2 regions of the Sporomusa rhizae genome follow, and region 1 is predicted to be linked to the other one. Evidence: riboswitches for the same ligand, from Rfam matches in the RefSeq annotation. Region 1 holds a riboswitch; the other holds the start of a gene.
What was found. Region 1 has a riboswitch for glycine ahead of gcvT (glycine cleavage system aminomethyltransferase GcvT). Riboswitches for the same ligand answer to the same signal wherever they lie in the genome.
Positions count from the first base shown of each region.

Region 2: it holds a riboswitch for glycine, as region 1 does, so the genes downstream of both, SRRS_RS00515 (hypothetical protein) here and gcvT (glycine cleavage system aminomethyltransferase GcvT) in region 1, are expected to answer to the same signal.

Region 1 is NZ_CP156925.1:5,390,744-5,395,845, reverse strand. Features, by position in the region: gene serS (serine--tRNA ligase) at 359-1,627, shown strand; glycine riboswitch at 1,778-1,866, shown strand; gene gcvT (glycine cleavage system aminomethyltransferase GcvT) at 2,077-3,174, shown strand; gene gcvH (glycine cleavage system protein GcvH) at 3,177-3,566, shown strand; gene gcvPA (aminomethyl-transferring glycine dehydrogenase subunit GcvPA) at 3,568-4,911, shown strand; gene gcvPB (aminomethyl-transferring glycine dehydrogenase subunit GcvPB) at 4,908-5,102, shown strand, end outside.
Region 2 is NZ_CP156925.1:132,513-137,614, forward strand. Features, by position in the region: gene SRRS_RS00500 (LysE family translocator) at 1-114, shown strand, start outside; gene SRRS_RS00505 (alpha/beta hydrolase) at 180-905, opposite strand; gene SRRS_RS00510 (hypothetical protein) at 1,091-1,501, shown strand; gene SRRS_RS00515 (hypothetical protein) at 1,498-1,797, opposite strand; glycine riboswitch at 1,928-2,016, opposite strand; gene SRRS_RS00520 (dipeptidase) at 2,390-3,331, shown strand; gene SRRS_RS00525 (TerC family protein) at 3,778-4,470, shown strand; gene SRRS_RS00530 (penicillin-binding protein) at 4,713-5,102, shown strand, end outside.

The DNA of each region.
Region 1 (5,102 bases):
CATAATATATGGTAACATGATATCGTTAGATGCAATGATAGGACAGTGCATAACTGTATGTTTTCAGAGAGCTGGTGGATTGGTGCGAGCCGGTAACAGCATTATGCTATCCAACCTTGAGCAGGCGGCGATGAGCCGCACGGTTCACGTCCGTTATGCGTGCCGAGCGGACTAGCAATAGTCAATCAGGGTGGCAACGCGGGAGAAAGATAACTCTCGTCCCTATAATATAGTGGGACGGGAGTTTTTTGCATTGCCAGAATAAATATCCATCTTTTGGCATTCAATAAGAGAAGGTAGGTTTCTGCCCTCGTCCGCACAGAACAGTCGATTCGTATCGTTAAGGAGGTATATATAAATGCTAGACATTAAATTTGTACGTGATAACCCGGAAAAAGTTGAGCAAGCTCTGAACAACCGGGGCGCCGCGATGAGTCTGGATGAATTCATCAACTATGAGAAAGAACGGCGCGAACTGCTGGCCGAAGTAGAAACGTTGAAAAACCAACGGAATACAGTTTCACAGGAGATCAGCAGGAAGAAGAAAGCCGGCGAAAATGCCGACGATATGATTGTGGAGATGCGCGAAGTAGGTGATCGCATCTCGGCCATTGATGCTAAGCTTAAAGAAACGGAAGCTTCTCTTAACGGTATTATTATGAGCATTCCTAATGTCCCGCACGAATCTGTGCCTGTGGGTAAAGATGAGCATGATAATAAAGAAATTCGCCGCTGGGGCACTCCGCGTGAATTTTCTTTTGAACCCAAGCCGCACTGGGAAATTGGTGAGAAGCTGGGCATCCTGGATTTTGAACGTGGTGGCAAGGTAACCGGAGCCAGATTTACTTTTTATAAAGGCCTGGGTTCCCGTTTGGAACGTTCGCTTATTAACTTCATGCTTGATTTGCATACCAAAGAGCATGGCTTTACCGAGTTTTTCCCACCGTTTATTGTCAATGAAGCGAGTATGACTGGCACCGGTCAACTGCCTAAGTTTGCTCAGGATATGTTCAAACTGGAAGGTCTTGACTACTACCTCATTCCTACTGCCGAAGTGCCTATTACTAATTTTCATCGCCAGGAAATCCTAGACGCTAAGGATTTACCTTTGTACTATACTGCCTACAGTGCTTGCTTCAGAGCGGAAGCCGGTGCAGCCGGCCGGGATACCCGCGGTCTTATCCGTCAGCATCAGTTTAACAAAGTGGAACTTGTTAAATTCAGTCTGCCGGAAGAATCTTATAATGAGTTAGAAAAGTTAACTCTTAATGCCGAAAAAGTGTTGCAACTGCTAGGTCTGCCTCACCGGACAATGCTGTTATGCTCCGGCGATATGGGTTTTTCCTCAGCCAAAACATATGACCTTGAAGTTTGGCTGCCAAGCTTCAATACGTATCGTGAGATTTCCTCCTGCTCTAACTTTGAAGACTTCCAGGCACGCCGGGCTGAAATTAAGTTCCGCCGTGAACCGAAAGCCAAACCGGAGTTTGTCCATACGCTGAACGGATCTGGTGTAGCGATTGGCAGGACAGTAGCCGCTATTCTGGAAAACTACCAGCAGGCCGACGGATCGGTTATCATACCTGAACTGTTACGGCCATACATGGGCGTAGATGTAATAAAATAGCCAACGGAATAATGCAAGACAAGGCAAAGAGAAGTATTCCTTTGCCTTGTCTTTTTTTTTCTGGATTTTTCTTGCTAATTAAATAATTTCGACTATTGACAATTTTTCTGTTCCTTTGCTAAAATTAATGTACAACCAAATAATACCAGGATGATGGTTATAGGAGAGAACGTTTTGGTACGGCGCCGAAGGAGTAAGCACTTTGTCAAACTCTCAGGCAAAAGGACTGTAACCGGACTATACTCTGGAGAGCACACTTTGCGGTAACGCGGGTGTCACCGATGGGGAGCCCTGACGGGCAAATCTCTCAGGTACAATGGACAGAGGCAAAGGGATTATTCCACTTTGCCTCTGTTTTTATTTGTCCACTTTTAACTGCTGGATAACTAAGTGGTAGTGGGATAATTGGGAAATGGGTATCCTATAGAAAAAAAGAGGAGATGATTTGCATGACAGTACGGCAGACGCCGCTCTACGAGACTCATGTCAAGTACGGCGGCAAAATCGTCGAGTTTGGCGGCTGGCTGCTTCCGGTCCAGTATGCGGGAATTCTGGAAGAGCATAAAGCCGTCAGGGAAAAGGCTGGATTATTTGATGTATCTCATATGGGTGAGGTACTTGTTAAAGGGCCGGAAGCGTTAGCTTTTTTGCAAAAACTGGTGACAAATGACGTTTCCCGGATAGCTGATACGCAAGTGCAGTACACCCCAATGTGCTATCCTGATGGCGGTACAGTGGATGACCTCTTGATTTATAAACGTAGTAACGAGGAATATTTTTTAGTTATAAACGCCGCCAATATCGAAAAAGACTGGAATTGGATGCAAGAAAATAGTGCCGGCTTTAACGTGGAATTGACCAATTTATCCGATCAGACTGCCGAACTGGCGCTGCAAGGGCCGCAGGCTGAAACCATAATAAGCAAACTGACCGATGCCCCGCTGGCTAAGCTCGGTTACTACTGGTTTATCCCGCAAACTACAGTTGCCGGAAAATCTGTCATGGTTTCACGCACCGGCTACACCGGCGAAGATGGTTTTGAAATTTACTGCCGGCCGGAAGATGCAGCTTTTCTTTGGGAAAAACTAATGGAAGCCGGCAAACCGTACGGGCTGATGCCTACCGGACTTGGTTGCCGTGATACGCTGAGGTTTGAAGCGACCCTTCCGTTATATGGGCATGAATTGTCGGCAACAATTACGCCGATTGAAGCTGGTATTGGTAAATTTGTTTCTTTGGATAAAGGCGAGTTTAACGGACGTGCCACCCTTGCCGCGCAGAAACAAAATGGGCCGCACCGTAAAATTGCCGGGTTTGTTTTAACCGGACGGGGAATTGCCCGGGCCGACTACCCGGTTGTTTTTGAGGGACGCCGGATAGGGACGGTGACAACCGGTTCCTACGCACCTACTCTGGATAAAAATATCGGGTTGGCATTAGTGGAAGCCGAATATGCCAAAGTGGGCGGCAAGTTTGACATTGAGATCCGCGGGAAAAACGTTCCTGCTGAAGTTATCGCCAAACCATTTTATATTAGGGGGAAATAACAATGAATATTCCAAAAGAGCTTAAGTATTCTAAAGATCACGAGTGGATAAAAGTGGAAGGTAATGTGGCTACTATCGGAATTACCGATTTTGCTCAATCTCAATTAGGTGATGTAGTATTTGTAGAATTGCCGGAAGTCGGAACCGAAGTTGCCGCTGAAGCAGGTTTTTCTGTAGTTGAGTCGGTAAAGGCAGTATCTGATATTTATGCACCTATTTCCGGTAAAGTAATTGAAGTAAACGAGGCCCTGTCCGATGCTCCTGAGACTGTCAACCAAGATGCATATGGACAAGGCTGGATTGCCAAGTTTGAAATTACTGATACCTCTGAACTAGGTAAGCTTCTAGACAGTGAGGCCTATGAGAAACTGGTAGCCGAGGGAGGCCATTAAAATGCCGTGGAGTTATTTGCCGCATACCGACGAAGACCGCAAGGCTATGCTTCAGGCTATCGGTGTGAATGAAGTCAGGGATTTGTTTGTAGATATCCCTGCTGAATTGCGAATGAACCGGCCGCTTGATTTACCTCAAGCCATGTCTGAACCTGAATTGGCAGAACACTTGTCGGCGATGGCCGCTAAGAGCGCTGCGGTTACTGAATATGCTTGTTTCCTTGGTGCCGGGGCGTATGACCACTACATACCCAGTGTGGTTGACCATGTACTGAGACGTTCGGAATTCTATACAGCATACACGCAGTATCAGCCGGAAATTTCGCAAGGGTATCTGCAAGTACTGTGGGAATACCAGAGCCTTATTTGTGAACTAACCGGCATGGCAGTAGCCAATGCTTCCTTATATGACGGCGGCACTGGTCTGGCTGAAGCAGCTATGATGGCAGCCAGCGCCACCAACCGCAGCGAATTACTGGTAGCCAAGAGTGTTCATCCTCACTACCGGACTATCTTAAATACCTATGCTATTGACAAGGGTTACACAATTACGGAGATTGGCTATAAAAATGGACAGCTGGACGCTGATGAACTGCAGGCTAAACTGAGTAAATCCGTCGCCGGTGTTATTCTTGAGACTCCAAATTTCTTCGGTGCTATCGAAAACGTCAAGGCCTTGGCCGATTTAGCTCACGCTCAAGGCGCGCTGCTGATTACCGCCGTTGATCCGATTTCGCTTGGTTTACTTGAGGCTCCCGGCAAGCTGGGTGCCGATATTGTGTTGGGAGAAGGCCAAAGCCTTGGTATTCCGATGTCCTTTGGCGGCCCGTACCTTGGTTTCTTTGCTACTACCGAGAAACTGATGCGTAAGATGCCCGGCAGAATTGTCGGCCAAACTACCGACAACGAAGGCACCCGCGGTTTTGTTCTGACGCTGCAAGCCCGCGAACAGCACATCCGCCGCGAGAAAGCAACTTCTAACATCTGCTCCAATGAAGCATTATGCGCATTAGCAGCAGCTGTATACTTAAATACTGTTGGTAAGGAAGGCTTTAAACAGATTGCCGCTTTGACCCTTAACAAAGCGCATTACGCTTATAAACAATTGACAGGCACAGGATGCAAAGAAGTATTCAGCGCACCGTTCTTTAAAGAATTTGTTGTACGCTTAACTAAGCCGGTTGAGGAAGTTAATAAAGAACTGTTTAACGACAAAATTATCGGCGGGCTGGACTTAGGCAAATACTATCCGGAATTAGCCGACTGCATGCTTGTTGCGGTTACAGAGAAACGTTCTAAAGAGGAAATTGACCGGCTTTCGGCCAGACTGGGGGCAATGCTATGAGTGCCAGAAAAAGTAAATCACTTATTTTTGAAATAAGCAAACCCGGACGCCGGGCCATAGATCTGCCTGCCTGTGATGTGCCTGAGACCGAAGCGCAGAGTTTGATTCCAGCCGGATTCTTACGGCAAGAAGCCGCCGATTTGCCGGAGGTCAGTCAGCTCGACTTGATGCGGCATTACACAGGTTTGTCC
Region 2 (5,102 bases), 570 kb from region 1:
GGTTGTATTAGTGCGTTCCGGGAGAAGGTGAACGAGAGGAACCTTGGCCTAGTCAATAAAATTTCCGGTCTTGTTATAATGCTTTTTGGTATCGTGGCTATTATTGGCAGGTAACTATGCTAGAAAAAAAGCGTCTATTACCTGGGCGATAGTAGACGCTTTTTTTTAGAATTTCGACTTTAACGGACAAAGCCGCTCAGCCACTCTGCTACAGCAGAACTGGCCTCCTGGGAATAGGCTGCTAAATGGTGGTCTCCGTCGGGAAAGAGTATTAGCTTCTTTGGCTCCGAAGCATGCTGGTATAGTGTGTGTGCCTGATTGGCAGGCACAATAACATCTGCTGTTCCATGTATTACGAGGATGGGGGTTGTGCTTAGCTGTTTTACGCAGGCTAGAAGATTATGGCGATTAAAATCATGGATAAAGTCAGGAGTAAGCTGCAGGCGGCCATATTCGTCTTCTAAGGTTATATTTTTGCCTGCCGCCAGTATTTCATAATAATTACCGAGAGCTAACCGAAATGTTTCGTCTAAGTTCCAAGGAGTAGCCCATAGGATAAGTCCACTTATTCTTTGGTCAGCTGCAGCTGCGGCTATTGAGGCGCTACCACCCATGCTCCGGCCCAACAGAAATATCTGTCCGCCGATTGTTTGACGGGCGTAGGTAATAACTGCGTTCAATTCGGTAATTTGGCAAGAAAGATTGACGCATGGCGTAAAGTCATAACGAATTACATGGCAGCCAACCGCTGCCGCCGCTTCGGCCAGCGCGACAGCCCGGCCTCCGCCGTCTTTGCTGCCACGAAACCCATGGGAGATAATCAGGGTATTTCCTACGGGAGCCACTGGAGTATGTAAAATCCCCGAAAGTGAAGTAGAACCGGACGGTATGGCTAAATGCTTCATAGCTACCTCGCCTGTTTTGGAATAGTTAGTAAGAAAAACTGTATGCAATAACGTTTTATTCGCAGAAGGTTGGTTAATAACCTTCCGATACAATAAAGATATCATGGTTTTATTTAACACGATAATCTAGATTTTTTTTTGTTGATACTAAATGTGTATTGCAATTATAAAAGGAGGTTTACCACATGATTTGGGTAATTATAGCAGTAACTGGTATAGCTATTGCCGCTGCTGTGTTTCTCCGCCCGCGCCAGCCTGCGGCCAGTCATCCGGAGATAATAAAAGACGATGCTTATTTGCGCCAGGAGACGAATGAAATGAGTAGCCCCCTGACGGGAAGTATGCTTAGCTATCTAGTTAATAACTTCTTGATTGACAGCCATCAATATGAGAATTGGCGCGGTCTCGCCCCGGAGGAGCTTAAACATGAATTGGCGAAGGCCGGAATAATGAAAGAAGCTGATTTTGACAGCTTCAGCCAGCAGTTATGGGCCGAAGAGCAGGTGCAGGAGATCCAAGGAGAATTCGCTTCGCCTGAACCGGCTAAGGATGTAAGCGATTCGGGTAATGCCGGTGATTCTGGCAGTGTGGATTAGTATACGGTGTTTCTTATAATGATTGATAAAATCACGGTGCCGGCCAATACGGTTTGCCACACATGGCTTGTTTGAGCAAGTAAATCAGGATTATCTGATTTTTGCCGCCTGGTGTTGGGGTTAGTAGCTGTTAAATGAATTTTGCGGATAAAATAAGCTGAAGTGATTATGGCTGCTAATACATTGACCATATTTAGCATAACCGAATCCAAGAATAGTTTTGAGATCATGTAATGGTAAATGTAGCAGGCTGTCCATTGTAGACCGACGCGGTTCAGGTTACTGATGTGTACCATTGTAAATTTCCCCCTAAAATAATAAAAACAGAGACAATGGAAAAATTCCTTGTCTCTGTCCTTTGTACCTGAGAGTTCACCGTTAAGGCTCTCCTTCGGTAGCGCTTGATATGCGCATTCTCCAGAGTTCAGTCTGCTAACAGTCCTTTTGCCTGAGAGTTTGAGGCAGTAGCCTTGCTCCTTCGGCGCTGCTCACGCAGTCTCTCCTATTAGCATCATCCTGACAATATTCAATTGCCTATTGACTTCATTCTAAGATGGTTGACGAAAGATGTCAATAGATGTAGAGATGAAAAAGTGAAAAAAATAACATTAAAATATTCTGTAGATAGGATGTGTTATTTTATGGCACAGACGGGGGGATTTGGCGGGTAGTTGCTCGAATTGTTGTAATTAACGAAGCTTTTTCCGAGTAGATTCAGAGCAAGTAGCCGGAGATAGTAGCCGTCAGAGGAGTACAGGATTGTTGTTTGGTATTTCGACACATACTGCTGCGTATACATATGGTGACCGGCTTTTTGTATTACCAAAGTGTGAGCCGTGTTTATTGCAGTGCTTTATTGGCTGAAGAGGGGAAAGGGGGGGGACTTGGTTGAAGTGTATAGATCTTCACTGTGATACCATTTTGCGCCTAATGGAAGAGAAGGAGCAAGGCGGATTATATTGTAATACTTATAGTGTGGATATAGAAAAACTGCGAGCCGGGCAGGCGCAAGCCCAGTTTTTTGCTATGTTCCTTAACCAAAAAACGGATGGGAATTTATTGCAGCGGGCGTTGGGCATGATTGACCGCTTTTATCAGGAACTGGAAATCAATCAGCAATATATAGCCTTGGCTAAAAACTATAGTGATTTTTGCCGTAATCGGGAGAATGGCAAGATCTCGGCCTTTCTAACCATTGAAGAAGGCGGCGCAATGCAGGGGAGTTTGGTGCATTTGCGTAATTTTTTCCGCCTGGGTGTCAGATTAATTACACTGACTTGGAATTACCCTAACGAAATTGGTTATCCTAACTCGCGGCCGGAATGCAGGGAACAGGGGCTTACCCCGTTCGGGCGGGAAGTAGTTGCTGAAATGAACCGCCTTGGTATGCTTATAGATGTTTCCCATCTGTCCGATAAGGGGTTCTATGACGTAGCACAATTATCTGCCAAGCCGTTTGTTGCCTCACACTCCAATGCGCGTGCATTGGCCGGCCATCCTCGCAATATGACAGACGATATGATCAGAGTGCTGGCCGATAAAGGTGGCGTTATGGGCATTAATTTTGCCAAAGATTTTCTTGGGAATGCTCCTATCAGCCGAGTCAGTGATATGGTTTTGCATATAAAACATATTCGCCGGGTGGGCGGCCTCGATGTTATCGCAATAGGTTCGGATTTTGACGGGATAAGTCCGGAATTAGAACTGGCACATGCCGGTCAAATGAGTAAGCTTACAATAGCGTTAGAATCTAGCGGTTTTACTGCGGGCGAAATCGATAAAATATGTTGGGGAAATGCGCTTAGAGTGATTAAAGATACGTTGCTCTGATACAAAGAACATCCTGCTGAAACAATTGCCCAATATAACAGGACAAAAAGAGTAATGTAACCTAATGCGGTGTAAAGGTACTAATACTAAGTATTATAATCTAGTACTATATAAATTCTGCAAAATTTGTTAATGATTATCTTGTGTACACAAGCAGAAGACACTGGCTTGTGCTTTTTCTTTTTTTGTCAAAAACGTAGAAATGATAAGTATTAAGGTGAATTTATGAGTGAAATGCCTGTATTGCGGATTTGAAAAGTCAATGTTGTATTATGTATACAATATTTTATCGATATAGGACTTGCACAATTAACAGCATATTGGTACAATAAGCTTAATACCACACCATTGATATCTGGTGCTAAAACCAGATATCATGGAAGGGCTTTGTTTTAAGGTCATTTGGTATCAAAACAATTATAAAGCCAAAAAAGGAGTGCAGAAAAATGGAGTTTTTATTAGCGCTAGCTAGTATCATGATGGTGAACATCGTGCTTAGCGGCGACAATGCTGTAGTCATTGCAATGGCTAGCCGTTGTTTGCCCCAAAAGCAACAAAAGATGGCCATCCTGTGGGGTAGCGCCGGGGCGATAGGGCTACGGGTGGTATTGACACTTGTGGCAGTTGTACTCTTGCAAATTCCCTATGTCCAGTTTATCGGCGGTTTACTCTTAATTTGGATTGCGGCTAAATTACTTATGGAAGATAATGGCGAGGAAAATGTAGAGGCCGGTGCTACGTTCTGGGCCGCTATTAAGACAATTATTGTTGCCGATTTGGTTATGAGCCTTGATAACACCTTGGCTATTGCTGCTGTAGCAAAAGGCGATTTTCTGCTTTTAAGTATCGGCCTTGCGCTTAGCATTCCGTTAATTATTTTTGGCAGCCAAATCATTATTAAAATTATGGACAGATTTCCGATTGTTGTTTATGCCGGCGCTGCTCTGATTGCTTGGACTGCAGGCGAGATGATGATGGCCGATCATAAAATTGGTCCTGTCATTCATAATTTCGTTCCGGAATGGCTGCTTCCGTTTGCTATTACAGTAGGTGTATTAGCTGTCGGCTTTTGGTATAAGAGAGCCCACAAAGAAGCATCCCGGGGAGCCTGCGCGAGGGATAATTACCCAGCACAATAAAGTTAATTGCAATAACACCGCTTTTCAGCGGTGTTATTTTTTTGCCCTCACAACTGTCGTACATGCTTTCGAGATAGTATGTAAGTAACCTACTTATATTATCTGTAGTAAACTGACGGAGGCCCTTTGGTGTTAAGACCGGTAACTATTGTAGCGTCGATAAGCTATTTTTTTGCAGGGTAACGCTAATAAATAGCGAATACATATAGCTGAATAGTGACCTAAGGAAGGATTGACGATAAATGGCTGTTATGCCTGTACATATTCAAAAACGCCTGGCGTGGTTTTTAACGTTAACGATGCTGGCTTTAATTGGTTTAGTAAGCAGAGTTGCCTGGATTCAATTTGGTGAGGGAAAAAGGCTTAGCGCCAGAGTCCAAGAGCAATTGCAGGAAAGTCGGACAATGCAATCGCCTCGAGGAACCATTTATGATCGTAACGGACGGGAATTGGCTGTAAGCAGTATGACTAAGTCATTGTATGCTAATCCCCGTGAGGTAAAAGAAGCAGACAGCTTGGCTAATATGTTAGCCCCCATCCTTGGTATTGATGTGGCAATTATCAAGAATAAATTGGCCGCCGGCAATAGTTTTGTATGGCTTAAACGAACTATGGAACCGGACCAGGCTAAG